DNA from 3 places in the Sphaerisporangium krabiense genome. Region 3 is predicted to be linked to each of the others. Evidence: predicted binding sites of a transcription regulator. Region 3 holds the regulator's gene; each other region holds the start of a gene.
The links. Region 3 encodes LexA, which represses DNA repair genes until DNA is damaged. Its sites were predicted from a motif close to TCGAACANNTGTTCGA; they were not measured.

Region 1 (5,192 bases), 960 kb from region 3:
TGCATCTGCAGCTGTTCCTGCTGACGCTTCCGCTGAGGGCGGATGAGCAAGAAGTAGAAGACCACGACCAGCAAGATCAGTGGCACGAACGATCCAAGGCCCTGCACGGGGCTTCCTTCCGGTTACGAACTGACCGGCCTGCGCCGGAGGTCTTGAGGCGATGAGCACGGCCACGCTGAACATGTCAGCGTACACAGCCAGCCAAGCCACGGAGTTTAGGCGAGCTTGTCAAAGCCCGGCAACGAACCCACGCTCGCGTGAGCAGGAAAGTTCCCGTTGTCACCGATCTGTGACCAGCCGATACGACATTTTTGAAACTTTCCGTACCGCCGTGACCGTCTCTGGGGGCATCCCATACGGAAATGGGTGTACGCCGGATAAGGGGGCATACCCGAGGCCGCGGCGCCGTTTCGACCGCCCTCACCTGTAAAGACGGTTGTCAGGAGCTCCGGTGCGGGCGGCGCGTCAGGGGTCCTCGAAGAGGGTGGGCGGCGCCTGCGCGCCGAAGGCGTCCGGCGGCGGGGTGAGCCCCAGGTGGGACCAGGCCGCGGCGGTGGCGACGCGTCCGCGGGGCGTGCGGGCGAGCAGCCCCTGGCGCACGAGGAACGGCTCGGCGACGACCTCGACGGTCTCGGGCTCCTCCCCCACCGCGACCGCCAGCGTGGACAGGCCGACGGGGCCGCCGCCGAACTTGCGCAGCAGCGCCCCGAGGACGGCGCGGTCGAGCCGGTCGAGGCCCTCGGCGTCGACCTCGTACAGGTTGAGCGCGGCCGAGGCGATGTCGCGGGTGATCACGCCGTCGGTGCGGACCTCGGCGAAGTCGCGGACCCGCCGCAGCAGGCGGTTGGCGATGCGGGGCGTGCCGCGCGAGCGGCGGGCGATCTCGTGGGCGGCCTCCTCGGGCAGGCGCAGCGCGAGCAGGCCCGCCGAGCGGCGCAGGACCTGCTCCAGCTCCTCGACGTCGTAGAAGTCCATGTGGGCGACGAAGCCGAACCGGTCGCGCAGGGGGGCGGGCAGCAGGCCCGCGCGGGTGGTGGCGCCGACCAGCGTGAACGGCGCGATCTCCAGGGGGATGGCGGTGGCGCCGGGACCCTTGCCGACGACGATGTCGACGCGGAAGTCCTCCATGGCGAGGTAGAGCATCTCCTCCGCGGGGCGGGACATGCGGTGGATCTCGTCGATGAACAGCACCTCGCCCTCCGACAGCGTGGAGAGGATGGCGGCGAGGTCGCCGGCGCGCTCCAGGGCGGGGCCGGAGGTCAGGCGCAGCGGCATGCCCAGCTCCGCGGCGATGATCATGGCGAGGGTGGTCTTGCCGAGGCCGGGCGAGCCGCTCATCAGGACGTGGTCCGGGGGGCGGTCGCGGCGCAGCGCGCTCTCGAGCACCAGCGAGAGCTGCTCGCGCACGCGGGTCTGGCCGATGAACTCGGCCAGACGCTTGGGGCGCAGCGCGGACTCGATCGCCCGCTCGTCGCCCTCGGCGTCCGGGGACACCAGATCTCTCTCCAGGCTCATCGCGGGCCCCTATCGCACGCTCAGGGCCCGCAGGGCCGCCTTCAGGAGGGTGGCGACCGACGGCTCGCGGCCGGCGGCCTCCTCGGCGTCCGCGTCGGGCGCGACGGCGGCCACGGCCTCGTCGGCGTCCTTGGAGGAGTACCCGAGGCCGACCAGGCCGGAGTGGACCTGGTCGCGCCACGCCTGCCTGCGGGCGCGGCCGTTGAGCGCGGCGTCGACGGCCTCGTCCGGCGTGCCGAGCTTGTCCTTCAGCTCCAGGATGATGCGCTGGGCCCCCTTCTGGCCGATGCCCGGCACCATGGTCAGCGCCTTGACGTCGGCGCTCGCCACCGCCACCCGCAGGGCGTTCGGCGTGTGGACGGCGAGCATGGCCAGCGCCAGCCTGGGGCCGACGCCGGAGGCGGTCTGGAGCATCTCGAAGACCGTGCGCTCGTCGTCGGTGGCGAAGCCGTAGAGCGTGAGGGAGTCCTCGCGGACGACCAGGGAGGTGGCGAGCCTGGCCTGCTCGCCGGCGCGCAGCGACGCGAGCGTGGCCGGGGTGCAGTGGACCAGGACGCCGACGCCGCCGACCTCCAGCACGGCGGAGTCGGGGGCGAGGCCGGCGACGCGCCCGGAGACGGAGGCGATCACGGGGCGGTTCCCTTCGCGGGCGCGGGGGCGGGCCTGGCCCTGGCGAGCGCCTGGGCCAGGCGGTTCTGGGTGCCGCCGCGCCAGATGTGGCAGATGGCGAGCGCCAGCGCGTCGGCGGCGTCGGCCGGTTTCGGCATGGCGTCGAGGCGGAGCAGGCGGGTGACCATGGTGCCGACCTGGGCCTTGTCGGCGTTGCCGTACCCGGTGATCGCGGCCTTGACCTCGGAGGGCGTGTGCAGCGCGACGGGCAGGCCGCGGCGCGCGGCGCACAGGATGGCCACGGCGGACGCCTGGGCGGTGCCCATGACGGTGCGCAGGTTGCTCTGGCTGAAGACGCGCTCGACGGCGACCGCGTCGGGCCTGACCTCGTCGAGCCAGCGTTCGATCTCGGTCTCGATGGCGGCCAGGCGCGCGCCGATCTCGTCGCCCGCGGGCGTGCGCGCGACGCCGACCTTGACGAGGGTGAGCGGCGCGCCCGCGCGGCCGACGACGGCGCCGAGGCCGCACCGGGTGAGGCCGGGATCGACCCCCATGACCCTCAGCTCCGGTAGCCGCACCGGCACGCCTCCCCAAGACCGCCGAACACCTGTTCGGCCCCGAACTCTACCCCGGCCGCCGCGGCCGCGCACCCTCCGACACACCGGGCGTCCCGGCGCGGCGGACGGCGGCGGCGCCGTCAGAAGTAGTCGATCATGTACGGCTTGGCGGCGAAGGCGCAGGCGAGGAGGTCGTCGGTCGCGGGCGCGCCGCCGGTCAGCAGCCCGGCGCGGCGCAGGGCGCTCACCTGGACGCCCGCGAACAGGGCCGACAGGCCGCCGATGGTGAGCCGGGTGACGTCCTCACCGGGTCGAAGGCCCTGACCGGAGGACCGGCCGGCGCGGACGGCCTCGCCGCGGCCCGCGGCGACCGACAGCCGCCAGGACCCGGAGTTCGCGGGGCGCTGCGGGTCGCTCACCTCGACGACCGCGTCCAGCGTGACCCCGGCCGGGTATCCGCGCCCGGCCACGGCGGCGGGCAGGTCGATGATCCGGAACATCCACCCGGTGCGCTTGACGGTGTCGGTGGAGCGGTCGCGCAGCAGCCACAGCATCGGGTCGTCCGGCTCGACGGTCGCCGTCACCGTGGCGGCCACGGAGGAGGCGCTGCCGACCAGCGACCACAGGGCGCGCGCCGTCGCCTCGGAGCCGGCCACGAGGTTGTCCACGTCGAGCCCGTCGCCGTCCCAGCGGTACAGCAGGTAGCCGTCGTCGGCGAGGTAGGAGAAGTCGTCGTCGTCCTCCAGCCAGAGGCGCAGGACCCGCTCCTCCTCGACCACGGGGCCGCAGGCGCGGGTGGCGGCGTGCAGGCGCCCGAGCAGGGCCCGGATCGCGGCGACGTCGCCGGGCCCGGCGCGGCGCACCGCGACCGCGGTGTCGCGGGGGGCGAGCGCCCGCAACCCCTCGGCCGGCACGGTGACGCGCAGGCGGGCGCCCGCGTGCTCCCAGCCCGTGCCCCGGTACAGCGGTGTGGTGGTGGGGTAGAGCGCCGAGACCGCGTGGCCGAGCTCGGCGCAGCGTTCGATGGTGGCCCGCATCAGCAGGCCGCCGACCCCGCGCCCGCGGTCCTCGGGCGCGACGGTGACGCCCGCGATGCCGCCCGCGGGCAGCGCGCGGCCGTGCCACCACTGCTCGTAGTGGTTGATCCGGCTGGTGGCGACCAGCCGGCCGCCGTCGAAGGCGCCGAGGTAGCGGCCTTCGGGGAGCACCGGGGAGACCAGGGCCCGCCACGTGGCGGCGCTGCTCGCGGGCAGGGGGCCGAACGCCCGCTTGCGGTTGTCCAGCACGGCGTCCAGGTCGCCGGGCGTCAGGTCACGGATCTGCACGACGGACAAACCTAGGCGAAACCCACCTAACCGGGCGAACCGATTTCCGGTGGCTCAGTCGAGCTTGGCCAGGACGTCGTCGCTGACGTCGAAGTTGGCGTAGACGTTCTGCACGTCGTCGCTGTCCTCCAGGGCGTCGATCAGGCGGAACACCTTGCGCGCGCCGTCCTCGTCCAGAGGGACGCTCAGCGTGGGCAGGAAGCTGCTCTCGGCCGAGTCGTAGTCGATGCCGGCCTCCTGCAGGGCCTTGCGGACCGGCACCAGGTCGCCCGCCTCGGACACGACCTCGAACGACTCGCCGAGGTCGTTGACCTCCTCGGCGCCGGCGTCCAGGACCGCGGTCAGCACGTCGTCCTCGCCCAGGCCGCCGCCCTTCGGGACGATGACGACGCCCTTGCGGTTGAACATGTACGCCACCGAGCCGGGGTCGGCCATGGAGCCGCCGTTGCGGGTCATGGCCACGCGCACCTCCGACGCCGCGCGGTTGCGGTTGTCGGTGAGGCACTCGATCAGCACGGCCACGCCGCCGGGCGCGTACCCCTCGTACATGATGGTCTGCCAGTCGGCGCCGCCGGCCTCAAGGCCGCCGCCGCGCTTGCGCGCGCGCTCGATGTTCTCGATCGGCACCGAGCTCTTGCGCGCCTTCTGGATGGCGTCGTAGAGGGTGGGGTTACCGTCCGCGTCCGGGCCGCCGGTGCGGGCCGCCACCTCGATGTTCTTGATGAGCTTGGCGAAAAGCTTGCCCCGCTTGGCGTCCAGCGCGGCCTTCTTGTGCTTCGTCGTCGCCCATTTGGAGTGGCCGGACATCGGCTAGAGCTCCCTCACCATCTCGACAAAATACGAATGAACCCGCGCGTCCCCGGTCAGCTCGGGGTGGAAGGACGTCGCGAGCAGAGGTCCCTGCCGGACCGCGACGATCCTATCCCCAGGCTCGGCCACCCCCAGCACCTCGACGTCCGGCCCCACGGATTCCACCCATGGGGCGCGGATGAAGACGGCGCGCAGCGGGCCGCGTCCCGCGAAGTCCAAGGATGCCTCAAAAGAATCGATCTGGCGGCCGAAGGCGTTCCTGCGCACGACCATGTCGATGCCGCCGATCGTCTGCTGGCCGTCGATGCCGCCCTCGATCCGGTCGGCCAGCATGATCATGCCGGCGCAGGAGCCGTAGGTCGGCATGCCGCCCTTG
Region 2 (5,192 bases), on a different contig from region 3:
CCGCCGCGCGCAGCGGCAGCGTGCTGCCCACGATCGCGTAGTGCTCGTAGCCGCCGGGGAAGACGAACATCTGCATCAGGTCGACGAAGCCGAGCGTCCGGTACAGGTGGCGCGCCGCCGTCGGCCGGTCGTGGGTGGACAGCACGGCGGTGCGCTCGCGCCGGCCCTCGCACAGGCCGCGCACGAGCCGCCGCCCGACGCCCTTGCCCTGGTAGTCCGGGTGCACGTGGATCTCCGCGATCTCCAGGGCGTCCTCGAACCACGCGGCCGCGGTGGCGGCGCCCTCGCGGTCCTCAAGGCCCCGGCGCACGACGTCGTGCCACCACTGCCCGGGCGCGCCGTGGAAGCCGTACCCGAAGCCCACCACCGTGCCCTCGGAGGTCTCGGCGAACAGGCAGGTGAAGTCGGGGAAGGTTGCGTGGTTGCGCATGATGCCCTGCCGGCCCGCCAGCTGCTCGGGCGGAGGCCGCATCGCCGCCGTGTAGGTCTGGAGCACCGTGTCCAGCTCGGCGGTGAACTCCGCGGCACCGGCGCGTCGCAGTTCGATCACTCGTCGCACACTAGCAGCACCATGCCGAGGCACGGCCGAACCCGATCAGAGCGATCTTCACGGCGCTAACCCGGCGTACCGGACGGGCCGCCTACTCGACGTCGGCGGGAGTGCCGCCCGTGATCCGCACGAGCTCCTCGAACGTGGTCGGGAAGACCGTGTGCGCGTGACCGGCGGCGGCCCACACCACCGGGTGCTTGGCGAGCCAGGTGTCCACCAGCGTGCGGATCGGCGCCGGGTGCCCGACCGGGGCGACGCCGCCGATGGTCTGCCCGGTCGCCGCCTTCACGAACTCCGGGGTGGCCCTCTTGACCTTGGAGACGCCCACCAGATGGGCGATCAGGCCCGTGTCCACCCGGTGCGCCCCGCTGGTCAGCACCAGCAGAGGCTCGCCGCCGGCGTCGAAGATCAGGCTGTTGGCGATGGCCCCGACCTCACAGCCGAGCTGGGCGGCGGCGGTCACGGCGGTGGGCGCGGCGTCCTCCAGCACGACCACCTCGCCGGCCGCGCCGGCCTCCCGCAGGGCGGCGGTCACCTTCTGAACGCTCGGATGCAACTTTTCTGGCACCGGACCACTCTAAGCATGTTGACCCGCCTGAGCCATTGATTACATCTCCGTGACTCACGGTGGGGACGCTTGATCCTTGCGCTAATGTCCGTGATCCGTACATGGCGTTACCGAAGGGGAGTTTTGACATGGGGGTTGGTAGGCGGCTCGCCGCCGCGGCGGTGCTGACCGCGGGAGCCGTGCTCGTCTCGGGGCTCGTCTCGGGGCTCGGGACGGGAGTCCACTACGCGGCGCCGGCAGGGGGAGCCGGCGCCCGGGGTACGACGGTCGCGATCCACGCGACGCCGGTCGGCCGCGAGGTCGCGATCGCGCCGTTCACGGCGCCGAACGTCCGGTTGAGGATCGGCGCCAAGGGCGCCGCCGTCAAGCAGTTGCAGACCCGGCTGCGGGAACTCGGGTACGCGCCCGGCAAGCTCGACGCGCAGTACGGAGGCGCCACGCAGTCCGCCGTCTGGGCGTTCCAGAAGGTCCAGGGCATCACGCCCACGAGCACGATCACCTCGCGCACCTGGCGGGCGCTGGAGGATCCCAAGGCGCCGCGGGTGCTCGTGCCGCGGGGCAAGCCCGACCGGGTCGAGGTCGACCTCACCCGGCAGATCGCCGTCCTGTACCGGGCCGGGCAGGTGAGGCTGATCACCCACGTCTCCTCCGGCAGCGGCATCCCCTACTGCGAGACGGCGACCTGGCAGGGCAAGACGCAGAAGTTCTGCGGGGACGCCAGGACCCCGACCGGCGACTACAAGACCACGTGGCGGCGCTCGGGCTGGCACAAGTCCTACCTCGGGCAGCTCTACAACCCGATCTTCTTCAACGGCGGCATCGCGCTGCACGGCGCGCTGTCGGTGCCGCTCTATCCCGCCTCCCACGGCTGCGTGCGCCTGCCGATGCACGTCGCGCAGGCTCTGCCGGCGATGCTCGGCACCGGGGTGCCCGTCCACGTGAGGGGCAAGTTCCGGCGCTGATCGAACGGCTCCGTTCGAAGGCCGCGCGCGTCTCGACGCCGCGGCCTTCGTCGTGTCCGGCCCCCGAACCGGCCCCCGAACCGGCGCCGCCCGGCCCCCGGTCTCCGGCCGTCACCCGGCGCCACGTGCGGCTTCACGTCAGGGACCCGCGCTCGGGCGCAGGTTGACGCCATGATCGAACCTTTGTTCGTGAGATGCTTGACATCGCCCATCATCGAATTTATGTTCGACACAGTGGGGGCGGGACTCGCGGCCTGCCCTCACCCTCCGGCGGGCCGCCGTCCATGGCGGCGGCCCCGCCGGCGAGACGCGCGACGGCCGGACGGGGAGAGGGGAAGCTCCTCGTCCGGCCCCAGGCGGCGAGCCGGGTCGAGGAAGCGAGGGACGAGCCTGCCACGTGACCACTACCAGCGGGCCATCGGAATTGTCGGTGGCATCTGCGACGGTGTTATCACCGGCGGTCACCGCCGAGGCCATGACCCAAGGAGGGTTGGCATGACTCGACAGTCCGGAGAAGGTCCCCGGGTCTCCCAGACGGTGCGCGCGCATCTCGCCGACGCGCACGCGTGCCTGGCCGACGCCGCGGCGTCCCGCACCCCCGCCGAGCGGTACGTCTCCGCCCACCTCGCGGCGTTGCGCGCGGCGGCCGCGATCCTCGCGGCCCTCCCGCGGCCCATGGACGGGCGAAGACGCCGGCTGCGCAGCGCGTGGGAGTTGTTACCCGAGGCCGAGCCCAAGCTGGCGCAGTGGGCGGCCTACTTCGCCGAGACGGCGCGCAAGCGGGCCATGGCCGAGGCCGGCATGGTGCGCGTGGTGACGGCCCCGGAGTCCGACGAGCTGCTGGCCGAGGCCCACACCTTCGTGGCCGTCGTCGAGGACATCCTCGGCGTCCCCGGCCAGGCCACCATCCCGGTGAACGCCCCGATCGCCGGCTGACCCACCCTCTGAGCCCCCGCCCGGCCACGGCAGCCGGCGCGTCATCGGCTCACACCCGCCCGCCCCCGGGCCGCCGATCCCACCGCTCGCCCGCAGCGGGCGAACAGCCGCCCGAAACGCGATCCGCCGGCATCTCACCAGGCCGACGCGCGACCTACCGGCGCCTCATCCGGCCGACACGGGACCACCAGCGCTTCGCTCGGCCGACGCGCGACCCGCCGGCGTCTCATCCGGCCGATACGGGACCTACCAGCGTTCGCTCGGCCGATGCGCGACCTGTCGGCCTCGTCCCAGCCGTCCCCGAGTTCGCGTCTCACAGTGGTGCGCCGTGGTGGTGGGCGTGCGGGAGTCGTGTGCGGGAGGGATCGCCCCGTGATCCTCGCCGCACACGACCGTGCGCGTCTTGCGAGGGACGTGACCGGAACGCCCAGGGCGTGTCCGGACGGCCCCGCCCAGGATGGCGACCGGATCGGTCCTGCTCACATCGCCGATCGATCGGTCCTGGTCATGCCGGTGACCGGACGGCCGCATGCGAGACGACGGCCGGACGGTCGTGGGGAACGACGGTCGTCAGAACGCGTCGACCGCGCGGCGCGCCTCCGCGTCCAGCACGCCCCAGGTGATGAGCTCTTCGGTCAGCTCGTTCGGCGACTTGTCGTAGATGACCGCGAGCGAGCGCAGATCTTCCTGACGGATCGACAGCACCTTGCCGTTGTAGTCGCCACGCTGGCTCTGGATGGTGGCCGCGTAACGGGCGAGGGCCCCGGCCTTCTCCTTGGGCAGCTGGGCGAGGCGCTCCAGGTCGATCACCAGCTTGGGCGTAGGGCCAAGAGGGGCCGGAGCGGAGCCTCCGGGCAGCAGCTCGGAGACCGGCACACCGTAGAAGTCGGCGAGCTCGGCGAGCTTCTGCACGGTCACGGCACGGTCGCCGCGCTCGTAAGAGCCGACGACGACGGCTTTCCACCTGCCGCGCGACTTCTCTTCGACCCCGTGCAGTGATAGCCCCTGCTGGGTGCGGATGGCGCGGAGTCGCGCGCCCAGCGACTTGGCGTAGTCAGACGGCATTGTTAGGCCCCCGGCTTTCTATGAACGTTCTCACTTATTGTGCGCCTCGCGACGGTTGTGGCGGCGCTCGGGTCTGGGACCCGGGGCAGGCACCATCGGTGACCGGAGCGTCGCGGTTTACCCGAATACGTCGCGAGGTGTGGTTACGGACAGTGACGGTAAAGGTGTGGGCGTGATTGGTCAAGCTGATTGGAAAAATGATGCCGAATCCTGTCCGGTCGGGTGCTGATCTGCGCGGCCGCGAACGTCGCTCCGGTCCCTTCCGTCTCCGTCTCCCGCCCGTTCACGGAACGTCCGCATACGCCCCGCGTCCCGTCCGATAAGGCACCCCCGCGCGCCGGGGCGAAACCCCGGCGCGCCCACGCGGCGGGAGCGGCGACCGTTCCCCCGCAGGTCAGCGGAAGGGTATCCGCCCAGGTTGGGTGGGGCGAACCGGTTCGGGGCGTTCTCGGGCGGGCTGCTAACGTGAGTGCACCAGTTCCTTTAACCCCGTCCTGTGAGGCGGGAAAGGCGGTGACCTCCATGAACGGCGCCCGAAATCAGGCGCACGACGACGCTCACGCCGGAGTCCGCGACCACGACGCCGGTCACGACGGCGGCAGGGAAAACGACGCGCGGGCACAGGCCCCGGCGCGCGACGAGACCTCCCCGCGCGACGGCGAGCGCGCGGTCCTGGAGGCCCCGGACATCAACCGGGCCCTCACCCGCATCGCCCACGAGATCCTCGAACGCGCCAGGGGCCCGGAGAACCTTCTCCTGCTCGGCATCCCCACCCGCGGCACGTTCCTCGCGCGCCGGCTCGCCGACCGCATCGAGCAGGTCGAGGGCCGCCCGGTGGCCTTCGGCTCCCTCGACGTCACCATGTACCGCGACGACCTGCGGCTCAGGCCCGCGCGGGCGCTCGGCCGCACCGACCTCCCCAAAGAGGGGGTCGACGGCCGCATCGTGGTCCTGGTCGATGACGTCCTCTTCTCCGGCCGCACCGTGCGCGCGGCGCTCGACGCGCTGAACGACCTCGGCCGTCCGCGGGCGGTCCGGCTGGCGGTGCTGGTCGACCGCGGCCACCGCGAGCTGCCCATCCGCGCCGACTACGTCGGCAAGAACCTCCCGA
Region 3 (5,192 bases):
TGCCATCGCTGGCGATCCTCCCGACGTCATGCCCGGATTGGGGGTGCTGCGCATGATCTCATGGGGTGCGGGGGTGTCCGCAGGAGAATGCGAGAATGCCCCAGGCAGCCGCAGCCCTGTCGGATCGGTCGGCGGATCCTGCATCGGCAGGCCCTCTTGCGTGAATTGCGGGCCGCGTTCCCGGCCGAACGAGTTCGCCACGGCGAAAAGAGTAAACTAAAGGGACATATGAGGTCACAACGGATCTATCACCATTAGGTAGCTGTGTGAGAATCCGGAACCTTCCTCTGGGGTGCCCCTGACCCCCGCGGGCGCGGCCCGAACGGGAGGAAGGCGCATTGCCCGCTGCGCTACCCTTGAGCTATGCGTGGCAGGACCCTGCTTCTTGGCGGGCCGCGGCGACCGAGCTGAAGACCGGTCGGCGCGGCTGCCCCTCGTGGACACGGGGGGTTTCTTTATTGGTCCGGCCATCCACGCCGAGTCAACCGAGGGACATGGGCCGTGAGTGACGAGCAGTACGATCCGCAGGCGCTGCAGGAGAAGTGGCAGGCGCGCTGGGAAGAGCTGGACCCGTACCGGGCGGGCGAGGACGCCGCCGACGAGCGTCCCCGCAAATACCTGCTCGACATGTTCCCCTACCCCTCCGGCGACCTGCACATGGGGCACGGCGAGGTCTTCGCCATCGCCGACGTGCTGGCCCGCTACTGGTTCCAGCGCGGCTACAACGTCCTGCACCCCATCGGCTGGGACTCCTTCGGCCTGCCCGCCGAGAACGCCGCGATCAAGCGGAACGCCCACCCCGCCGAGTGGACGTACGCCAACATCGACACCCAGGCCACCTCGTTCAAGAGGTACGGCGTGTCCTTCGACTGGTCGCGCCGCCTGCACACCAGCGACCCCGAGTACTACCGCTGGAACCAGTGGCTGTTCAACCGGTTCTTCGAGCGCGGCCTGGCCTACCGCAAGGGCGGCCTGGTCAACTGGTGCCCCAAGGACCAGACGGTGCTGGCCAACGAGCAGGTCGTCGCCGGCCGCTGCGAGCGCTGCGGCACCGAGGTCGTCCGGCGCGAGCTGACCCAGTGGTACTTCCGCATCACCGACTACGCCGACCGCCTGCTGGACGACATGGCCCAGCTGGAGGGCGGCTGGCCCGAGCGCGTGCTGACCATGCAGCGCAACTGGATCGGCCGCTCCGAGGGCGCCGACGTCCGCTTCGAGATCGAAGGCCGCGACGAGCCGGTCACCGTCTACACCACCCGCCCCGACACCCTGTACGGCGCCACGTTCTTCGTCGTCGCCGCCGACGCGGCGCTGGCCGAGCAGATCTGCGCGCCCGAGCAGCTGCCCGCGCTGCGGGCCTACCAGGCCGAGGTCGCCAAGCTGAGCGACATCGAGCGCCTGGCCACCGACAAGGAGAAGACCGGCGTCTTCCTGGGGCGGCACGCCGTCAACCCCGTCAACGGCGAGCGCATCCCGGTCTGGGCCGCCGACTACGTCCTGTCCGACTACGGCCACGGCGCGATCATGGCCGTGCCCGCCCACGACCAGCGCGACCTGGACTTCGCCCGGAAGTTCGGCCTGCCCGTGCGGGTCGTCGTCGAGACCGGCCTGCCCGACCCCGCCGAGACCGGCGCCGCCACCCCGGGCGAGGGCAGCCTGGTCAACTCCGGTCCCCTGGACGGCCTGTCCAAGGCCGAGGCCATCGCCCGCATCGTCCAGATCCTCCAGGAGCGCGGCACGGGCGCCGCCGCCGTCAACTACCGGCTGCGCGACTGGCTGCTGTCGCGCCAGCGCTTCTGGGGCACGCCCATCCCGATCATCCACTGCCCCGACTGCGGCGAGGTCCCCGTCCCCGACGACCAGTTGCCGGTCACGCTGCCCGACCTGCGCGGCGAGGCCCTGGCGCCGAAGGGCGTCTCGCCGCTGGCCGGGGCCACCGACTGGGTCGAGGTGGACTGCCCCAAGTGCGGCGGGCCCGCCCGGCGCGACACCGACACGATGGACACCTTCGTCGACTCCTCGTGGTACTTCCTGCGGTACTGCTCGCCCGGCTACGAGGACGGCCCCTTCGACGTGGAGCGCGTCCGGCGCTGGGGCCCGGTGGACCAGTACGTCGGCGGCGTGGAGCACGCCGTGCTCCACCTGCTGTACGCGCGGTTCTTCACCAAGGTCCTGCACGACATGGGCATGGTCGACTTCCCCGAGCCGTTCCTGCGCCTGCTCAACCAGGGGCAGGTCATCAACCAGGGCAAGGCGATGTCCAAGTCCCTGGGCAACGGCGTCGACCTCGGCGAGCAGATCGACGCCTTCGGCGTGGACGCCGTCCGGCTGACCATGGTCTTCGCCGGCCCGCCCGAGGACGACATCGACTGGGCCGACCTCTCCCCGGCCGCGTCGCAGAAGTTCCTGGCCCGGGCGTTCCGCGTCATGGCCGAGGCGGGCGCGGCCTCCCCGGCCGGCGCCGACCCCGCCTCCGGCGACCTGGAACTGCGCAAGGTCACCCACCGGACGGTCGACGAGGTCACCCGCCTGGTCGAGTCCTCCCGCTTCAACGTGGCCGTGGCCCGCATGATGGAGCTGACCTCCGCGGCGCGCAAGGCCATCGACGCCGGCCCCGGCGCCGCCGACCCCGCCGTGCGGGAGGCCGCGGAGGCGCTGGCCGTCATGCTGTCGCTGGTCGCCCCGTACGCCGCCGAGGAGGGCTGGGAGCGTCTCGGCCACGGCCCGACGATCGCGCGGGCGGGCTGGCCCGCCGCCGACCCGGCGCTGCTGGTCCAGGAGTCGGTCACCTGCGTCGTGCAGGTGGCGGGCAAGGTGCGGGACCGCCTGGAGGTCTCGCCGTCCATCTCGGAGTCCGCGCTGGAGGAGCTGGCTCTGGCCTCCGAGAAGGTGCGGCCGTACCTGTCCGGGACGCCGCGCAAGGTGATCGTGCGGGTGCCCAAGCTGGTCAACATCGTCCCCTGAGCCCCGCCGGGCGGCATGCGAAACCGCCTGAGCGTTCCCCGCGGGGACGCTCAGGCGGTGTCATGGGCTTCGTCGCGCCCGGGCGGTGGGCGCGGGGGAGCGGCCGGTGCGGCGCCGCTCGCCCGGCTCGGTCAGAGCTTGCGCAGGACCGCGGTCACCTTGCCGAGGACGGTGGCCTCGTCGCCGGGGATCGGGTCGTAGTTGGCGTTGTGCGGCACCAGCCAGACGTGGCCGTCCTTGCGCTTGAAGGTCTTCACGGTGGCCTCGCCGTCGATCATGGCCGCGACGATGTCACCGTTGTCGGCCACCGGCTGCTGGCGCACGACCACCCAGTCGCCGTCGGCGATCGCGGCGTCGATCATGGAGTCGCCTGAGACCTGGAGCAGGAACAGCGTGCCCTCGCCGACGAGCTGCTTGGGCAGCGCGAAGACGTCCTCGACGCGCTCCTCGGCCAGGATGGGGCCGCCGGCGGCGATGCGGCCCACCAGCGGCACGAACGCGGCCGTGGGGCGGGTCACCAAAGGCTCCTCCTCGCCCGGGCCGACCGGGTCGACCCAGAGCGCGGGCTCGCCGGGCAGGCGGACCTCCAGCGCGCGCGGACGGTGCGGGTCACGGCGGAGGTAGCCCTTGCGCTGCAACGCCGTGAGCTGGTGGGACACACTGGAGGTGCTGGTCAGCTGGACCGCCTCGCCGATCTCGCGCATCGACGGCGGATAGCCGCGCTGCTGCACCGAATCGCGGATCACCTCAAGGATCTTGCGCTGCCTCGGGGTGAGGCCCAAGGAGTCACGCCTGCGCACCGCGAGGTCGGTGACGACCGCGCCGCTCTCGTCTTGCTCGTTCATAGTCAACTCCTCCTCGCCGGGCGTCCCCGGACGCGCCGCCACATCAACGCCATGCCCGCCCGGCCGGCCGCCCGTCCGTGTTCCCGATGTCGCACACAGCGACAATAACGCCGTTCAAGATCGTCATCAAACAACTGTTCGAGATAATCCGAACGTGGTCGCCGGTCGGCGCATGACATCGTACGGGAGTTCGATCGATATCGTGTTCGACTTTCGCGATCTTACGCGGGTGAGGCGGGAAAGTCGATCACTTGAGCGATCTCGGTCTGATGCGTCCCCCTCTCCGGTGCTCCGGGCCCGGAGGGGGAGTCGGCGGCGCCGCGCGGCTGCGACACGCCGGTGCGGGGGTCGTTCCCCCTGATCGGCGGGGGGTTCGCGATCCGGGGTGCCGCCGACTTGCGTTCATGGTGCGGCACTCCTACGGTTGGACCACAACATCTAGTACTTACACCGTTGTCGGTAACCCATAGGTTGTGTTTCCGTCGGCGCACTGTGGGCACCCACAGTGCGCGCGCATGCCTATTTCGGTTAATCCGGAATGGGCCCGCGAGCGTGGGGCGAATACGGAAACATGGGGCGGACTTTCCTCGGGGTCGACCCGGGGAGGCCGCATTCACGAGGGTCCGGCCGGGGTGGCCGGTGGGAATCGCGAGAAAACGGAGGCGACACGTGCATTGCCCATTCTGTCGTCATCCAGACACCAGGGTGATCGACAGCCGGTCGACCGAGGACGGCGCGGCGATCAGGCGGCGCCGCACGTGTTCACAATGCGGGCGCCGGTTCACCACCCAGGAGACGGTGTTGCTGATGGTGAGCAAACGCAGCGGCGTGACCGAGGCGTTCTCCCGGGACAAGGTCATCGCCGGCGTGCGCCGCGCCTGCCAGGGCCGTCCCGTCGGCGAGGACTCCCTGGCGCAGCTCGGGCAGCGCGTCGAGGAGAGCATCCGCGCGACGGGCTCGGCCGAGATCGCCTCCCACCAGGTCGGGCTGGCGATCCTCGGGCCGCTCCGCGAGCTCGACGAGGTGGCCTACCTGCGGTTCGCCTCCGTCTACCGCGGCTTCGAGACCCTCGCCGACTTCGAGGAAGAGATCGAGCAACTGCGCGCCTCCCGGGGCGCGGACCAAGACTGAACACTTCAGACACGACCAACACGCCCGGGGAGTCCGGAGGCCGTCGGACGCCGAGGATCTCGCCGGGCGCCGGCGCCGGGGGATGTGCGCGGCGCGCGGATGTGTTCCGACATTAGGGCTCCACGGGGTCCCGGAAGGGGAAAGATCATGACGGAGACGGTGAGCGGCTCAGTGGGGCGCGGGGGCAAGCGGGCCTCCAAGGGCCTGAAGATCAGGCGCATCCACACCACGCCCGGCGTGCACCCGTACGAC

Region 1: the regulator LexA is predicted to act here: its motif matches at 2,724-2,739, upstream of ruvC (crossover junction endodeoxyribonuclease RuvC).
Region 2: the regulator LexA is predicted to act here: its motif matches at 2,295-2,310, upstream of BJ981_RS24660 (SAV_6107 family HEPN domain-containing protein).

What each region holds. Positions count from the first base shown of each region.
Region 1 is NZ_JACHBR010000002.1:1,104,226-1,109,417, reverse strand. Features, by position in the region: gene yajC (preprotein translocase subunit YajC) at 1-107, opposite strand, end outside; gene ruvB (Holliday junction branch migration DNA helicase RuvB) at 466-1,515, opposite strand; gene ruvA (Holliday junction branch migration protein RuvA) at 1,525-2,145, opposite strand; gene ruvC (crossover junction endodeoxyribonuclease RuvC) at 2,142-2,687, opposite strand; gene BJ981_RS32845 (GNAT family N-acetyltransferase) at 2,822-4,006, opposite strand; gene BJ981_RS32840 (YebC/PmpR family DNA-binding transcriptional regulator) at 4,061-4,813, opposite strand; gene pdxT (pyridoxal 5'-phosphate synthase glutaminase subunit PdxT) at 4,817-5,192, opposite strand, start outside.
Region 2 is NZ_JACHBR010000001.1:5,620,285-5,625,476, forward strand. Features, by position in the region: gene BJ981_RS24645 (GNAT family N-acetyltransferase) at 1-550, opposite strand, end outside; gene BJ981_RS24650 (YbaK/EbsC family protein) at 642-1,118, opposite strand; gene BJ981_RS24655 (L,D-transpeptidase family protein) at 1,247-2,080, shown strand; gene BJ981_RS24660 (SAV_6107 family HEPN domain-containing protein) at 2,576-3,016, shown strand; gene bldD (transcriptional regulator BldD) at 3,587-4,081, opposite strand; gene pyrR (bifunctional pyr operon transcriptional regulator/uracil phosphoribosyltransferase PyrR) at 4,604-5,192, shown strand, end outside.
Region 3 is NZ_JACHBR010000002.1:141,282-146,473, forward strand. Features, by position in the region: gene BJ981_RS28730 (hypothetical protein) at 1-6, opposite strand, end outside; gene leuS (leucine--tRNA ligase) at 502-2,964, shown strand; gene lexA (transcriptional repressor LexA) at 3,096-3,809, opposite strand; gene nrdR (transcriptional regulator NrdR) at 4,479-4,940, shown strand; gene BJ981_RS28750 (vitamin B12-dependent ribonucleotide reductase) at 5,088-5,192, shown strand, end outside.